Linked DNA regions of Herbiconiux aconitum. The protein of the gene in region 1 interacts with the protein of each later gene in a pairwise test. Links are inferred from orthologs where the notes say so. Each region holds a gene or a part of one and is shown in the gene's direction. Other genes may lie near its edges. The genes, in order: ligA and leuS.

Evidence for each region.
Region 2: the proteins of ligA (region 1) and leuS interact in binary tests that used the Escherichia coli proteins (3 or more experiments, as listed by UniProt). The link is inferred for Herbiconiux aconitum from one-to-one orthologs.

Annotation. Positions count from the first base shown.
Region 1 is NZ_JANLCM010000001.1:2,285,895-2,294,244, forward strand. The notes cover bases 2,302-5,437. They hold ligA (NAD-dependent DNA ligase LigA), read left to right. Parts: upstream 2,302-2,701; coding sequence 2,702-5,173; downstream 5,174-5,437. Other genes in these bases: mnmA (tRNA 2-thiouridine(34) synthase MnmA), read left to right, coding at 2,302-2,702; N1027_RS10875 (alpha/beta hydrolase), read left to right, coding at 5,227-5,437. Outside these bases: N1027_RS10855 (cysteine desulfurase family protein), read left to right, coding at 1-344; N1027_RS10860 (endonuclease/exonuclease/phosphatase family protein), read right to left, coding at 467-1,444; more of mnmA, read left to right, coding at 1,542-2,301; more of N1027_RS10875, read left to right, coding at 5,438-6,249; Asp-tRNA(Asn)/Glu-tRNA(Gln) amidotransferase subunit GatC, read left to right, coding at 6,290-6,589; Asp-tRNA(Asn)/Glu-tRNA(Gln) amidotransferase subunit GatA, read left to right, coding at 6,589-8,130; Asp-tRNA(Asn)/Glu-tRNA(Gln) amidotransferase subunit GatB, read left to right, coding at 8,130-8,350. UniProt on the Escherichia coli protein: DNA ligase that catalyzes the formation of phosphodiester linkages between 5'-phosphoryl and 3'-hydroxyl groups in double-stranded DNA using NAD as a coenzyme and as the energy source for the reaction.
Region 2 is NZ_JANLCM010000003.1:25,814-34,201, forward strand. Bases 3,021-6,194 are described here. They hold leuS (leucine--tRNA ligase), read left to right. Parts: upstream 3,021-3,400; coding sequence 3,401-5,989; downstream 5,990-6,194. Other genes in these bases: N1027_RS19380 (anthranilate synthase component I family protein), read left to right, coding at 3,021-3,289; N1027_RS19390 (ComEA family DNA-binding protein), read left to right, coding at 6,052-6,194. In the rest of the region: N1027_RS19370 (helix-turn-helix transcriptional regulator), read right to left, coding at 1-896; N1027_RS19375 (aminotransferase class IV), read right to left, coding at 948-1,772; more of N1027_RS19380, read left to right, coding at 1,826-3,020; more of N1027_RS19390, read left to right, coding at 6,195-6,957; N1027_RS19395 (ComEC/Rec2 family competence protein), read left to right, coding at 6,961-8,388.

The DNA of each region.
Region 1 (8,350 bases):
CGGTGCTGCGCGGCGATCCGTCGCCTGCGGGCCGGCTGCCGGGCAACGCGCACTTCACGTTCCCGGGCTGCGAGGGCGATTCGCTGCTGTTCCTCCTCGACATGCAGGGTTTCTCGGTGTCGACGGGCTCGGCCTGCCAGGCGGGGGTGCCGGAGGTCTCGCACGTGCTGACGGCGATGGGCGTGCCCGACGACGAGGCGCGTGGCGCCCTCCGCTTCACCCTCGGCCACGGAACCACCCCCGCCGAGATCGACGCCCTGGTCGAGGCCCTCCCGGCGGCCTACGCGGCCGCCCGCAAGGCCGGCTTCGCCGACCGCCTCGTGTCGCCCGCCCCGCACCCCTGACGCCGAACAGGCGCCCTTCGCCGCGGCGTCGCTCGTCGTTTCGACGCTCCCGAACCGACGGTCGGCGCCCGCCAGGAGGTCGGGCGCGAACTGACGGTCGGCGCCCGCCACGAGGTTGGGCGCTACAGGTTGAGAGTGGTGAGCACTGCCAGGTGGTCGGAGGCGCCGGCCCGCAGGGTGCTGTTCGACGTGACCTCCATGCCGCGCTGCAGCACGTGATCGGGGCGCGTGATGGGCATGGCTGCCGGCCAGGTGAAGCCGAAGCCGCCGCCGGACTGGTTGGCCTCGCTCAGTTGACCGGTGAGCCCCGCGATGTTGCGGTCGGAGGAGCCGGCGTTGAAGTCGCCCACCATCAGGATGCGGTCGTTCTCGTCACGAGGGATGTAGTCGGCGAGGTTCGCGAGCATCGTGTCGCGATCGGCGTGCTCGCCGGGCCGAGCGGATGCCGCGTGGATGACGTAGATGCTCACCAGCCCCGTGGGCGTCTGCAGATCGGCGGCGATGGCACGCTGCCAGCCGAGGCCGAGATCGAGAGCTTGGGCGTTCAGGATGGGGTAGGTGCTCCATACACCCACCGTGCCGATTCCGTAGGAATAGGGGTACTTGTCGCTCAGCACGGCCTCGACCTGGTCGCGGGCGTCGGAGTCCATCTCCTGCAGAGCGATCACCTGGGCTCCGGATGCCGCGAGTGCGGTGGCCGAATCGGCGGCGGTTCCTGAATCGGCTTCCACGTTCTGGCTGGCGATGGTGAGGGTGTCACCGGATGCCGCGGGCGCACTCCAGGAAAGCGGAACGATCGCGGGCACGAACATGACCGACCACACCAGCGCCGGCACCAGTGCCGCGATGACGGCACCCTTGGCGCGGCTGATGAACGCGAGCACGAACAGCACCGGGATGGCCAGTCCGAACCAGGGGAGCGCCGACTCGACCACGAGACTGAACCCGAACAGCTCGGGGGCGAGCACGTGCAGAGCCGTTCCGGCGGCGAGAGCGAGGGCCAGAACGCAGACGAAGACAGCAAGGCCCGTTCGGATTCTCGGCCTCCGGCGCGGTTGGGGCTCTCGGGTCTCGCGCGGTGCCTCGAGAAGTGCTGACATCGCACTCATTCTGCACCGAGACGCTGTGCATTCACCCCATCCACTGATCGACTCGCGGACAGGCTGCGTGTCAGAGGCCCCCCGTATGCTTGAAGGCATGAAAGTTCTCGCAGCAATGAGCGGTGGTGTCGATTCCGCGGTCGCCGCCGCCCGCGCGGTCGAAGCCGGTCACGAGGTCGTCGGGGTGCACCTGGCGCTGAGCCGCATGCCCGGAACCCTGCGAACGGGCAGTCGCGGCTGCTGCACCATCGAAGACTCGATGGATGCGCAGCGGGCCGCGAACAAGATCGGCATCCCTTATTACGTGTGGGATTTCTCCGAGCGTTTCAAGGCCGACGTGGTCGACGACTTCATCGCCGAATACACCGCCGGCCGCACCCCCAATCCCTGCATGCGTTGCAACGAGCGCATCAAGTTCGCAGCACTGCTCGAAAAGGCGCTCGACCTCGGCTTCGATGCGGTCTGCACGGGCCACTATGCGTCGATCACGACGGACGCCGAGGGCAACCGCGAGCTGCACCGGGCGGCCGCCTGGGCCAAAGACCAGTCCTACGTGCTCGGCGTGCTCACCACCGAGCAACTCGCGCACAGCATGTTCCCGCTCGGAGCCACCCCGTCGAAGGCCGAGGTGCGGGCCGAAGCGGCCGAGCGCGGCTTCTCGGTGGCCTCCAAGCCCGACAGCCACGACATCTGCTTCATCCCCGACGGCAACACCAGCGGCTGGCTGGCCGACAAGGTCGGCACGGCCACCGGTTCGATCGTCGATCGAGAGGGCGCGGTGGTCGGCTCGCACGAGGGCGCCCATGCGTTCACCGTGGGCCAGCGCCGCGGCCTCAAGCTCGGGATGCCTGCGGCCGACGGCAAGCCCCGCTTCGTTCTCGAGGTTCGCCCGAAAGAGAACACGGTGGTCGTGGGCCCGAAGGAGGCACTCGACATCGCGGAGATCGCGGGGTCGCGCTACACCTGGGCCGGGCGGGCGCCCGAGCATCCGGAGATCGATTTCGTCTGCCAGGTGCAGATCCGGGCGCACGCCGATCCGGTCGATGCTGTGGCGCGCGTGCGCGCTGATGCAGATGGGGCACCTGAGCTCGTCATCACGCCTGTCACTCCGCTCAACGGCGTCGCGCCAGGGCAGACGGCGGTGGTCTACGTCGGCACGCGGGTGCTGGGTCAGTGCACGATCGATCGCACGGTTGCAGCAGATCTCGCCCGTGTTCATGCCGTCGGCGGTGCCGTCCCCCTGGGGGCAGGCGCCTGATGGCTGCACGGGGGAGGGGGCGAGCGGCGGACGACGGTGTTGCGGCGGCCGCGGCGACGCTGCCGCAGGAGACCCCGAGCGATGTCGAAGCGGCCAGGGCCGAAGCGCGAGACCTGACCACGCGCATCCTGGAGTTGCGCGACGAGTACTACGAGAAGAACGCCTCGACCGTCACCGACAAGGATTACGACCTCATGGTGCGCCGGCTCGGTGAACTGGAGCGGGCGCATCCGGAGCTCCAGTCTCCCGACAGCCCGACCCAGACGGTGGGCGGTCGTGCGGTCACCACGATGTTCACCCCGGTCACCCATGCCGAGCGGATGCTGAGCCTCGACAACGTGTTCAGCGAAGAAGAGCTCGACGAATGGGCCGCGAAGGTGCAGCGGGACGCGGGTCGCGCAACCGTGCGCTACCTCAGCGAACTGAAGATCGACGGGCTGGCCATCAACCTCCGCTACGAGAACGGCGTGCTGGTCACGGCCGCGACCCGGGGTGACGGGGTGGTGGGCGAAGACGTCACCGAGAACGTGCTGCAGATCAAGACCATCCCGGCCCGGCTGGCCGGAACGGGGCATCCGCCGCTCGTCGAGGTGCGGGGCGAGATCTTCTTTCCGGTCGCCGCGTTCGACGAATTGAACGCGGCCCAGGAGGCTGCCGGCGAGCGGGTGTTCGCGAACCCGCGCAATGCGGCGGCGGGATCGCTGCGACAGAAGTCCGAAGGCAAGAATGAGCGGCAGCTCGCCCTCGTGGCGGCGCGCCTCAGTCGGCTGCAGATGCTGGTGCACGGCATCGGCGCCTGGCCGAATCCGCCGGTCGCTGCGCAGAGCGAGGTCTACGAGCTGCTGAAGGGCTGGGGGCTGCCGACCTCGAGCTACTACCGGGTCTTCGACACCATCGGCGAGGTGGCGGAGTTCATCCGCTACTACGGCATCCACCGGGCCTCCGTGGTGCACCAGATCGACGGCATCGTCGTGAAGGTCGACGACCTGGCTCTGCACGAAGAGCTCGGCGCCACCAGCCGAGCGCCACGATGGGCCACGGCCTACAAATACCCGCCTGAAGAGGTGAACACCAAGCTGCTCGACATCGTGGTGAGCGTGGGTCGCACGGGCCGGGCCACGCCCTTCGCCGTGATGGAGAAGGTGGAGGTCGCCGGCTCCGAGGTGCGCCAGGCGACCCTGCACAACCAAGACGTCGTGAAGGCCAAGGGGGTGCTGATCGGCGACACGGTCGTGCTGCGCAAGGCCGGAGACGTGATTCCCGAGGTGCTCGGCCCGGTGGTCGAACTGCGCGACGGCACCGAACGCGAGTTCGTGATGCCCGAGTTCTGCCCCGAATGCGGCACGAAGCTCGCGCCCGCGAAAGAGGGCGACATCGACCTGCGCTGCCCGAACGCGCGCAGCTGCCCCGCCCAGGTGCGCGGCCGGGTCGAGCACGTGGGGTCGCGCGGCGCTCTCGATATCGAGGGTCTCGGCGAGGTGTCGGCCGCAGCCCTCACGCAGCCGACCGAGCCACCTGAGCCGCCGTTGGTCACCGAGGCCGGTCTGTTCGCGCTGCAGATGGAAGATCTGTTCCCCATCCGCGTGATCGTGCGCGACAACGAGACCGGGCTCGAGAAGCTGAACGATGACGGCTCGCCGAAGCTCGTCACGCCGTTCCGCCGCAAGCGGCGCAAGTCGGGGCGCGACGCCGATCCTGCCTACGACGCCGACGCCGAGGTGTTCTGGGGCGACGACGATTCGGTGCCGTCGAGCAACGCCATCGAGCTGCTGACGAACATCGAGAAGGCGAAGACGAAGCCGCTCTGGCGCATCCTGGTCTCGCTGAGCATCCGCCACGTCGGGCCGGTCGCAGCGCGTGCGCTCGCCGACTACTTCGGGTCGCTGGAGGCGATTCGTGCCGCCACCCGTGAAGAGCTGGCGGCGGTTGACGGTGTGGGCGGCATCATCGCCGATGCGTTGATCGACTGGTTCGCCGTCGACTGGCACGTGGAGATCATCGACCGCTGGGCCGCGGCGGGCGTGCAGTTCGCCACACCGGGGCATCCGGGCCCGGGCGCCGCGGTCGGCAGCGGCGGAGTGCTCGACGGCGTGACCGTGGTGGCCACGGGCTCGCTCGAGGGTTTCTCCCGCGAGGGGGCTCTGGAGGCGATCATCCAGGCCGGTGGCAAGGCCGCATCGAGCGTGAGCAAGAAGACCGACTTCGTGGCCGCCGGTCCCGGTGCGGGTTCGAAACTCGGCAAGGCGGAGGCGCTGGGTCTGCGGATCATCGACGCGGCGGAGTTCGCGATCCTGGTGAGCCAGGGGCCGTCGGCACTTCCGCCGGTGCCAGGCGCGGAGCCGGCCGATGGTGCCACGGGTGACGATGCGGCGGAGGGTGAACCCGACGCGGCGGCGGATGCGAAAGCGGACGCGGCGGCGGATGCGACAGCGGAGGCCGACAAGCCCGCTTCCGGCGACTCCTCGGCATGAGTCGGGCAGTGCGAGGTCGAGCCCACGGCAGTGGGTGGCGGAACGTCGTGGGCGTGGCCGTGGGAGCCGCGGCCGTGCTGGGCGCGATCGTGGCCGTGCTACGGGCGACGCCGTGGCCGGCGGTGCTCGTCATCCGGCGGGTGTTCGAGAAGGGCGCCCGCGTGACGCTCGCCGAAATGGCGCCGTACGTGCCCGACGTCGGGTTCATCGAGCACCGCGACGTCGAATACGGCGACGCGGGCTTCACCACCACTCTCGACGTCTTCGACGTGGGCGGCCGCACGAAGCCGGCGCCCGCAGTGGTCTGGATCCACGGAGGCGCCTGGATCTCGGGCAGCAAGAGCGACGTCGAGCCCTACCTGAAAATCCTGGCAGCCGACGGCCACGTCACCGTGGGCCTGGACTACACGATCGCACCGGAAGCGGTCTACCCCGTCGCCCTCACCCAGCTGAACCGTGCTCTCGGCTATCTGGTCGAGCACGCCGCCGAGCTCGGCATCGATCCGACGCGCATCGTGCTCGCGGGCGACTCGGCCGGCGCCCAACTCGCCAGCCAGCTCGCGGTGCTCATCACGAATCCGCGCTACGCCCGGCTCGTCGGTGTGGTGCCGTCGCTCGAGCCGTCGCAGCTCGCCGGAGTCGTGCTGCACTGTGGGCTCTACGACCTCCCGGCGATGGCGAGCGCCACCGGCATCGTCGGCTGGGGCTTCAAGACCGCCCTGTGGGCTTACACCGGCCACAAGAACTGGTCGGAGACGCCCGCCGGAGCCACGATGTCGACCATCGACTTCGTCACCGGCGACCTCCCGCCGGTCTGGCTCTCCGGTGGCAACGGAGACGGCCTCACCCACATCCAGTCCGTGCCATTGGCCGAACGGATGCGCGCTGCCGGCGTCGACGTCACCGCGCTGTTCTGGGCCGCCGACCACCAGCCGGCACTGCCGCACGAGTACCAGTTCCACCTCGACTTCGAGGAAGCCCAGGAGGCACTCGACCGCACGCGCGAGTTCCTCACCCGCGTCACCGCACCCTCTGCCGCTCCACCCGGCCCGACCCCACCCAGCCCCACCGAATAGAATCAACCCACACCCCTCGCGAATCGAAACACGGAGCACCATGTCCGAAATCACCCAGGAGCAGGTCGCGCATCTCGCGAACCTCGCCCGGATCGCCCTGACACCTCAGGAGATCGAAAGCCTGACGAGCGAGCTCGGTTCGATCGTCGACAACGTCGCGAAGGTCTCCGAGGTCGCCACCCCCGATGTGCCGGCCACGAGCCACCCCATCCCGCTGCAGAACGTCTACCGCGACGACGAGCCCGGCGTGACGCTCACCACCGAGCAGGCGCTCGCCGGCGCACCCGACCACGACGGATCGCGTTTCCGCGTGACCGCGATCCTCGGAGAGGAGCAGTGATGGGCCACCACCACGAACTCATCCGCCTGTCGGCGTCGGCGCTCTCCGAGAAACTCGGTTCCGGCGAGGTCAGCTCCGTCGAGGCCACCCAGGCCCACGTCGACCGCATCGCCGCGGTCGACGGCGAGGTGCACGCCTTCCTTCACACGGCTCCGGATGCGAGTCTCGCCACCGCGGCCGCGATCGACGCACGCCGCGCGGCCGGCGAGGAACTGCATCCGCTCGCGGGCGTGCCGATCGCCATCAAAGACGTCATCGTCACGAACGACATGCCCACCACGAGTGGATCGAAGATCCTCGAGGGGTGGATTCCGCCCTACGACGCCACCGTGATGGTGAAGCTCCGCGCCGCCGGCCTCATCCCCATCGGCAAGACCAACATGGACGAGTTCGCGATGGGCTCCTCCACCGAGCACTCGGCCTACGGCCCCACCCACAACCCTTGGGACCTCGAGCGCATCCCCGGCGGCTCCGGCGGTGGCTCGGCCGCGGCCGTCGCCAGCTTCGAAGCGCCGCTCGCGCTCGGCAGCGACACCGGCGGCTCGATCCGCCAGCCCGCCCACGTCACGGGCACGGTCGGCGTCAAGCCCACCTACGGCGGCGTGAGCCGCTACGGCGCCATCGCCCTCGCGTCGAGCCTCGACCAGATCGGGCCGGTGAGCCGCACGGTGCTCGACTCCGCTCTGCTGCACGACATCATCGCCGGGCACGACCCCTTCGACTCCACCTCGCTCACGGATGCCTGGCCGAGCATGGCCGAGGCCGTTCGTCGCGCCGATGTGAAGGGGCTGAAGATCGGCGTGATCAAGCAGCTCGACGGCGAAGGATTCCAGACCGGCGTGCTCGAGCGCTTCCGCGAGGCCCTCGACGTGCTCGCGGCCGCGGGCGCGGAGATCGTCGACGTGAGCCTGCCGAGCCTCGAGTACGCGATCGCGGCCTACTACCTGATCATGCCGGCCGAGGCTTCCAGCAACCTCGCGAAGTTCGACTCCGTGCGCTTCGGCCTACGAGTGAACCCGCCCGGCGGCGGCACGGTCGAAGACGTGATGTCGGCCACCCGCGAGGCCGGTTTCGGCGCCGAGGCCAAGCGCCGCATCATCCTGGGCACCTACGCTCTCAGCGCCGGCTACTACGACGCCTACTACGGCAGCGCCCAGAAGGTGCGCACCCTGGTGCAGCGAGACTTCGCGGCCGCCTTCGGGCAGGCCGACGTGCTGGTGTCGCCCACCGCGCCCACCACGGCGTTCAAGCTTGGCCAGAACACCGGCGACCCGATGGCGATGTACCTCAACGACATCGCCACCATCCCGGCGAACCTCGCCGGCATCCCCGGCATCTCGCTGCCCGTCGGCCTGGCACGCGAAGACGGCCTGCCGGTCGGCATCCAGTTCCTCGCCCCCGCCCGCGAAGACGCCCGCCTCTACAACGTCGGCGCCGCTCTCGAAGCCCTGCTCGAGCAGAGCTGGGGCCACACACTGATCAGCCTCGCTCCCGATCTCGCCCCCGGCGAGATGGCTGCGGCACAGGAAGGAGCCGTCTGATGGCGAAAGCGAAACTGATGGACTTCGACAAGGCGCTCGAACTCTTCGAGCCCGTGCTCGGCTTCGAGGTGCACGTCGAACTCAACACCCGCACCAAGATGTTTTCGACCGCGCCCAACTTCTTCGGTGGCGAGCCCAACACGAACATCACGCCGGTCGACCTGGGTCTTCCGGGATCGTTGCCCGTGGTGAACGGCCAGGCCGTTCGTTACAGCATCAG
Region 2 (8,388 bases), on another replicon or contig:
CTGCGCAGGAACTGCTGTTCGAGGCGGTCTGCCATGGGTGTGGCCTTCAGCCCTCCTTCACTCTCGAAAGACAGCTCGCCCGCCGAGAGGCCCCGCGGCAGTTCGAGCAGGGCGAGCGGGTTGCCGTGACTTTCGGCCACGATCCGGTCGCGCACGGCCGGCTCGATCGTTCCGATGACGGCGGAGTCCAGGAGGGCGATCGACTCGGCGGCGCTGAGGCCCGTCACGACGAGTTCCGCGAGCCCGTCGAAACGTCGCGCAGTGGAGGTGTCCCGAGTGGAGACGATGGCGACCACCGGCTCCATCCCGAGTCGGCGAACAGCGAACTCGAGGGCCTGAGCGGAAGCATCGTCCAACCATTGGGCGTCGTCGACGCAGCAGATCAACGGCCTGCTCTCGGCCAGTTCCGACAGAAGTGTCAGCACCGCCAGACCGACGAGAAAACGATCGGGAGCCGCGCCCGATTGCAGGCCGAAGACCGTTCTGAGCGCGTGGTTCTGGGGTGCTGGGAGTGCGTCGAACCGCGAGAGGAAAGGGGCGCACAGCTGATGCAGGCCGGCGTAGGCGAGCTCCGCCTCCGACTCGACGCCGACGACCCGCGCCACTTGGCAGTCGGTCGCCTGCTCGAGCAAGAACTGCAACAGGGCGCTCTTGCCGACCCCGGCCTCGCCGCGAACGATGAGAACCCCACCACGGCCCTCTCGGGCCGCCGTCAGCAGGCCACTCAACCTCTCGCATTCGGGTTGCCGGCCGATGAGTCGAGACGGACTTCCAGGCTGCGGCACGCTCCCCACCCATTCCTGTGGATTGCGAGCCCGTTCGGCAAGTCCCCGGCCAACTGCACGGGCATCATCAGTTGGACTCGTCCACGAACCGCTGCCCGGCAGTCTAGCCATCGGGTGATCGGGCGTCCATGGCGGTCGGGCTGAATGCCGCGGCCGAGTGGGTCAGAGGGGGCGGGAGAGGGCGTCGAGACGTTTGCGCCAGGTGGCCGCGCGGGAGGGGCGCACCTCGAGCACGGGGCCGTCGATCCAGACGTCGACCACGCTGATGCCGTGCAGGGCGCTCACGATCCAGAGCTCGCAGCCGTCGAGGTCGGCGGGGCGGGCACGCTCCTCCACCACGCGGGTGCCGGTGGCGGTGGCGATCAGACGGATGCTCCGCGCGGTCACACTCGGCACCCGCGCGAGATCGCTCGATGGCGCGACCAGCGTCTCGCCCCGCCACCACAGCAGCGCCGAGCTCGATCCGTCGACGATGTAGCCGTCGTGCAGCAGCACGACCTCGTCGGCGCCGTTCTCCTGTGCGGTCGCGCGGAGGGCGAGCAGCCGCTCGAGGTCGGGGCCTTTGACGCGCGGAACCCGTCGCGGGTCGGCGGCCTCGTGCGTCATGAGCACGGCCGACTCGCGCAACCGCGGCGCCACGCGCACGCGCAGCCGCAATTCGTACTCGGCGGCCGATTCGCCTCCGTCCGTTCCCGTGCCGGCGGCCACGCGCGCCAGCTCCACGCGCGGAAACAGGGCCCCCGAGCGGAACGCCCGCAGCCGCCCGATCGCCGCCCCCCAGAACGCCTCGGCTTCAGCTTCGGATACCTCGGCGGCCGACTCCTCGACGCTCGTCAGGAACCTTTCGCGATGCGCATCGATCGCCCGCACCCGCCCCGATGCCGAGACGAACCAGGAGTCGGCGACCAGCAGTTCGTCGTGCGGCCGCAGCTCGCTCTCGATCAACGCGCCGCGGGCCCAGACGAAGGTCGCGGGGGCCTCTGCCACGGTCGATCCTCCTTCGTCGCGCCACGTTCTGCGCCACGTCCTACGCTAGTGCAATGCCCCTGACGCTCCTTCGGCGAAGGCTGGACGTCGAGCTCGACCCGGCCGTCGCGTTCGGCGCCCTCCACGCGCGGGCGCAGAACGCGTTCTGGCTCGACAGCGGGGTGCATGCCGCAAGCGGCATGAGTTACCTGGGGGCCTCCGACGACGTGCGGCGCTGGTCGTCGTGGGCCGAGGTGCTGTCGGGGCTGAGTGAGGTGGGCGCACTCGAAGGCGAGGCCGGTGAGGGTGGCGCCGATGCAGAAACGGGCGGAGCGGATGCGCGACGCGACCCCGACTTCCGCCTCGGCTGGGTGGGGTGGCTGGCCTACGAGCTCGGCACGCTCGACGAAGAGCAGGCGGGTCGCGTGCCGCACCCCGCGCATCCGGTGGCCGTCTTCCTGCGGGTCGACCGGGCAGTCGAGTTCGACCACGCGACGGGCGCCGTCACCCTGCTGGCGCTCGATGCTCCGGATGCCGAGTCCTGGTTCGCCGAAACAGCAGCGGCCCTCGAAGCGGCGGCCCGCGCCGCCGCGAACGCCCCAGCGTCCGCACCGGGCACCGCAGGGCGAGCAGCCGCCGAACCCCGCGCATCCGCTCCTCTCCGCACCGCCACGGTGCGGCACCACTACGACGCCTACGCGCACCTCGTCGAGGAGTGCAAGCGTGTGATCGAGCGCGGCGACGCCTACCAGCTCTGCCTCACGAACGAGTTCGGCCTCGACTACGAGCCCGGCGGCGAACCCGACCCGCTCGAGACCTACCGACGCCTTCGCGCATCGAGCCCCAGCCACCACGGCGGCTACCTCCGCGCCGGCGACACGGCGCTCCTCAGCACCTCGCCCGAGCAGTTCCTCGCCGTGACACCCGATCGAACCGTCATCACCCGGCCCATCAAGGGCACGCGCCCCCGCGGCGCCGGCCCGGTCGAGGATGCCCTACTGCGCGCCGAACTGGCCGCGAGCGGGAAGGAGCGAGCCGAGAATCTGATGATCGTCGATCTCATGCGCAACGACCTCTCCCGCGTGTGCGCCGTCGGCTCGGTGCGTGTGACCGAACTGCTCGAGGTGGAGAGCTATCGTCAGGTGCACCAGTTGGTCAGCACTGTCGAGGGCACCCTGGCTGAGGATGTGAGCGCACCGGATGCCGTCGCCGCCTGCTTCCCGGCCGGCTCGATGACGGGCGCGCCCAAGCGCAGCGCCATGACGCACCTGGCGGCCTTCGAGGGCGCCCCGCGCGGCATCTATTCGGGGGCGTTCGGGTATCTGTCCTTCGACGGATCGATCGACCTGGCCATGGTCATCCGGAGCATCGTGCTCACGCCGGGTCGCGCATCCGTCGGTTCAGGAGGAGGCATCACGGCGCTCTCGGATGCCGCCGACGAGGTCGAGGAGACCCGGGTGAAGGCGGCAGCGCTGCTCGCGGTGCTCGGAGCCGAGGCGCCCCAGGCCCGCTCACGTCGGGAACACGGCAACCTTTAGTACTGTTATTGCTTGGTGCGCCCGGGTGCACCGTCCCGAGCGTCCACCTCTGGCAATGCCGCCGCTGCCGGTGGTCGCCTGCGCACAGCAACGAATGAGAGTCACGTGGTCATCGAGAACACTTCTGCCACCGGTCCGTCGCACGACGACGCGGAGCGCTACGACTTCCAGGCCATCCAAGACAAGTGGATGCCGATCTGGGAAGACATGAAGCCCTTCCAGAGCGACCTCGAGGGCGACAAGCGCCCCCGCAAATACGTGCTCGACATGTTCCCCTATCCCTCGGGCGACCTGCACATGGGCCACGCGGAGGCATACGCCCTCGGCGACGTGATCGCGCGCTACTGGCGGCAGCAGGGCTTCAACGTGCTGCACCCGATCGGGTGGGACTCCTTCGGCCTGCCCGCCGAGAACGCGGCGATCAAGCGCGGCCTCGACCCGCGCGAGTGGACCTACGACAACATCGAGCAGCAGCGCGTGAGCATGAAGCGCTACGCGACCTCCTTCGACTGGGATCGCGTGCTGCACACCTCCGACCCCGAGTACTACAAGTGGAACCAGTGGCTGTTCCTCAAGATGTACGAGAAGGGCCTGGCCTACCGCAAGGCCAGCTGGGTGAACTGGGACCCGGTCGACCAGACGGTTCTCGCCAACGAGCAGGTGCTGCCCGACGGCACCTCGGAGCGCTCCGGCGCGGTCGTGGTGAAGAAGAAGCTCACCCAGTGGTACTTCCGCATCACCGATTACGCCGACCGTCTGCTCGACGACCTGCGGCAGCTCGAAGGATCCTGGCCCGCCAAGGTCATCGCGATGCAGCGCAACTGGATCGGTCGCTCCATCGGCGCCGACGTCGACTTCGCCATCGAGGGCCGTGACGAGCCGGTGACCGTGTTCACCACGCGCCCCGACACGCTCTACGGCGCGACCTTCATGGTGGTCGCCCCGGACTCCGACCTGGCCCAGGATCTCGTGGCCACCGGCCCGTCCGACGAGGTGCGCACGCGTTTCGCGAGCTATCTCGCCGACGTGCAGAAGTCGTCGGAGACCGAGCGTCAGGCCACCGACCGGCCGAAGACGGGAATCTTCCTCGAGCGCTACGCGATCAACCCGGTGAACGGCGAGCGGCTGCCCATCTGGGCCGCCGACTACGTGCTGGCCGATTACGGGCATGGCGCGGTCATGGCCGTGCCGGCGCACGATCAGCGCGACCTCGACTTCGCGCGCGCCTTCGATCTGCCGATCCGCGTCGTGGTCGACACCCTGCAGCCGGTGACCGGCGCGATTCCGGTGATGCAGGGCGACGAGCTCCCCGAAGACTGGCCGACCGACATCAACGACCTCAACCCCGCCACCACCGGCCTCGCGCTGGCCGGCGAGGGGCGCTTGATCAACTCGGGGCCGCTCGACGGACTGTCGAAGTCGAACGCGATCCGCAAGATCATCGAGATCCTCGAATCGGCGGGCACCGGCCGGCCGGCGAAGAACTACCGACTGCGCGACTGGCTCATCTCACGGCAGCGCTACTGGGGCACGCCCATCCCGATCATCCACGGCGCCGACGGCGCAGAATACCCGGTGCCGGAAGACCAGCTGCCCGTGCTGCTGCCGCCGACCGAGGGTCTGAACCTCACACCGAAGGGCACGTCGCCCCTCGGTGGGGCCACGGACTGGGTGAACGTGCCGAATCCGGTTGACGGATCTCCCGCACTCCGCGACGCCGACACGATGGACACCTTCGTCGACAGCTCCTGGTACTTCCTGCGCTTCCTCTCGCCGAACGACGAGACCAAGGCCTTCGATCCGCGTGAGGTCGACAAGTGGGCGCCGGTGGATCAGTACGTGGGCGGCGTGACGCACGCCATCCTGCACCTGCTCTATGCACGCTTCATCACGAAGGTGCTGTTCGACCTCGGCTACGTCGGCTTCACCGAGCCCTTCAGCGCCCTGCTGAACCAGGGCATGGTGCTGATGGACGGTTCGGCGATGTCGAAGTCGAAGGGCAACCTGGTGCGGCTCTCCGACCAGCTCGACGAGCACGGTGTGGATGCGGTGCGCCTCACGATGGCGTTCGCCGGTCCACCCGAAGACGACATCGACTGGTCGGATGTCTCGCCGGCCGGCTCGGCGAAGTTCCTCGCCCGGGCCTGGCGGCTGGTGGGCGACGTGACGTCGCCGGCATCCGTGAACTGGCGTGACGGGGATCGTGCCCTGCGGCGCGTGACGCACCGGTTCTTGGCGGAGGCGCCCGGACTCATCGAGTCGTTCAAGTTCAACGTGGTCGTCGCGCGCCTGATGGAGCTCGTGAACGCGGCCCGCAAGGCGATCGACTCCGGCCCCGGCGGTTCCGACCCTGCGGTGCGTGAAGCCGTCGAGACCGTTGCCCTCGGCCTGTCGCTCTTCGCGCCGTACACCGCGGAGGACATGTGGGCGCGGCTCGGCTACGAGCCCTCCATCGCCAACTACGGCTGGCGGGGAGCGGATGCGTCGCTCCTGACCGAAGAGACGGTCACCGCGGTCGTTCAGGTCGACGGCAAGGTGCGTGACCGCATCGAGGTGTCGCCGAAGATCGACGGCGCAGCCCTCGAGGAGGCGGCGCGCGCCCTGCCCTCGGTGGTGCGCTCGATCGGCGACCGCACGGTGGTGACCGTCGTCGCGCGAGCGCCAAGACTGGTCAACTTCGTCACAAAGCCGGCCTCGTAGGAGTTATCCACAGAAGTCTGTCCGGCCGCCCCGCGGGTACTCCGGGTTCCTAGCCTTGCCGCATGGCAGCTGGGTTCGGATCGCGACGCGGGGCGAGCGGGCGGGCGCGCCTTTCCCGTGCACGTCGGGCGGAGCTCGATGCCGGGCCGTCGGAGCCGGAGGCTGGGCTGCCACCGGAGCCAGGGGTCGGGCTGCCGTCGGAGCCGGAGGCTGGGCGCGCATCGGAGCCGCAGGTCGGGCCATCGATGCTCGAGGCTGGGCCGTCGGTTCGTGTCCGGGTCGGTATCGGTGCGGCGATCGTGCTCGTGGTGGTGGGGCTCGTGTGCTCCGTTCTCATCACCGCGCTCTCACCGGTCGGGGTCACGACGACGTTCGGTTCCGACGGAGAATCGGCGGCCGGGTCGCAAGCGGATGGAGCGGCGGCCGCGTCGGCCATCCCGACTCCCTCCGAACGCGATGGGCCTCCCGATCGCGACGCCGACGGTACGGGTGCCGTGCTGCTGGTGCACGTGCTGGGAGCGGTGGCATCACCGGGCGTCTACGAGCTCGACGAGGGTGCGCGCGTCGTCGACGCGGTGGCCGCGGCGGGGGGGTTGGCTGATCAGGCTGATCAGGCATCCGTCAATCTGGCGCGCCCGCTGGTCGACGGCGAGCAGGTGCGGGTGCTGGCCGTGGGTGAGGTGCCGCCTCCCAACGGCTCGGGTGAGGCTGGCGCTGGGAGCGGCGCTGCCGGAGGGGGAGCCGCGGGCGGCGCAGGGGCGTCCGGCGCCGCGGGCGCGAAGGTCAACCTCAACGCGGCCACGGAGCTCGAACTCGACGGCCTGCCGCGCATCGGGCCCGCGATGGCGGCCCGCATCATCGCCTGGCGCACGGAGAACGGCCCGTTCACCTCGGTCGACGACCTCCTGCAGGTCACGGGCATCGGCGACAAGACCTTCGAGGGTCTCCGCGATCTGGTCACGGTCTGAGCGATGCGCGCCGACCTCCGTCTCGCCCTCCCCGCGGCGCTCGCCTGGGCCGCAGCATGGCTTCTCGCCGGCGCTCCCGACCTCGCGGCTCCGGCCACCGTCGCAGCGTGGCTGATCACGGCTGCGGCCACCGTGAGCCTCCTCGCTCGTGCGGTGAGCGGTGGTTCGGCGCGGCTGCGCACAGGCCGGCTGCCCAGCGTGGTGCTCGCGGGGGCCGCCGTCGCGCTGGTGTGCTCGTCGGCGTTCGCGCTCGGGCACCTGCGACATCCGCCGGAGCTCGAGGGTGGGCGATCCCGGGCCGGAGAGGCCCTGGTGACGATCACGGGCGTCGCCAAGCCCGCCGCGAGCGCCGCGTTCGGTGCCGATGCCGACGGGCAGCGTGTGACCGTCGACGCGGTACTCGACTCTTTCATCGCCGGCGATACACGCACCCAGGCCCGCGCCCCTACGCTGGTCTTCGCCACCATCGCCCAGGGCGCGCGGCTTCCGATCGGCAGTTCCTTCCGCGTGCACGGCACCCTGACGCCCTTGGCGGCGGGCGAGTCGAACGAGTTCCTCCTCTTCGCGCGCGACGGTCCCCAAGCCGAGCGCGGCCCGCCCTGGTATCTCGACTGGGCCGACACGGTGCGCACGGGGTTCCGGCATACGACGGCCCACCTCCCGGGCGACGGAGCCGATCTCCTCGCCGGTCTCGCCATCGGAGACGACAGCAGCGTCGTACCCGCCCTGCACGACGCCATGACGGTGAGCGGACTCACCCACCTCACCGCGGTCTCGGGTGCCAACTGCGCGATCGTCGTGTCAGCCGTGATGCTGGTCGGCGGCGCTCTCGGACTCCGGCGGCGCCTCCGGGTCGGCGTCTCCGTTCTCGTCCTGGGGCTCTTCGTCGTGCTGGTCACCCCGGAGCCGAGCGTGCTCCGGGCAGCCACGATGGCGGTGATCGTGCTCGTCGCTCTGGCGGCGGGTCGCCCGTCGAGCGGTCTCCCGCCGCTCTGCCTCTCGGTGGTGGTGCTGCTCGCACTCGATCCGTGGCTCGCCCGCAGCGCCGGATTCGCGCTCTCCGTTCTCGCGACTGCCGGGCTCCTGCTGCTCACGAGGCCCCTCGCATCCGTCGGCGAACGATTCCTGCCCCGCTGGCTCGCGCTGGCCGTCGCGGTGCCGGTGGCCGCGCAGCTCGCCTGCCAGCCGGTGCTCTTCCTGCTCACACCGCAGATCACGCCCTACACGCTGCCGGCGAACATCCTCGCCGAGCCCGCGGCCGCGGCGGTCAGCGTGCTCGGGCTCGTCGTCTGCCTCCTCGGCGTCGTCGCTCCGTCGCTCGGCGCGCTGGTCGCCTGGTTGCCCTGGCTTCCCTCGGCCTGGATCGCGGCGGTCGCGCGCTTCTTCGCGAGCGCACCGTTCGCGGCCATCCCCGTGCCCGACGGTGCGCTG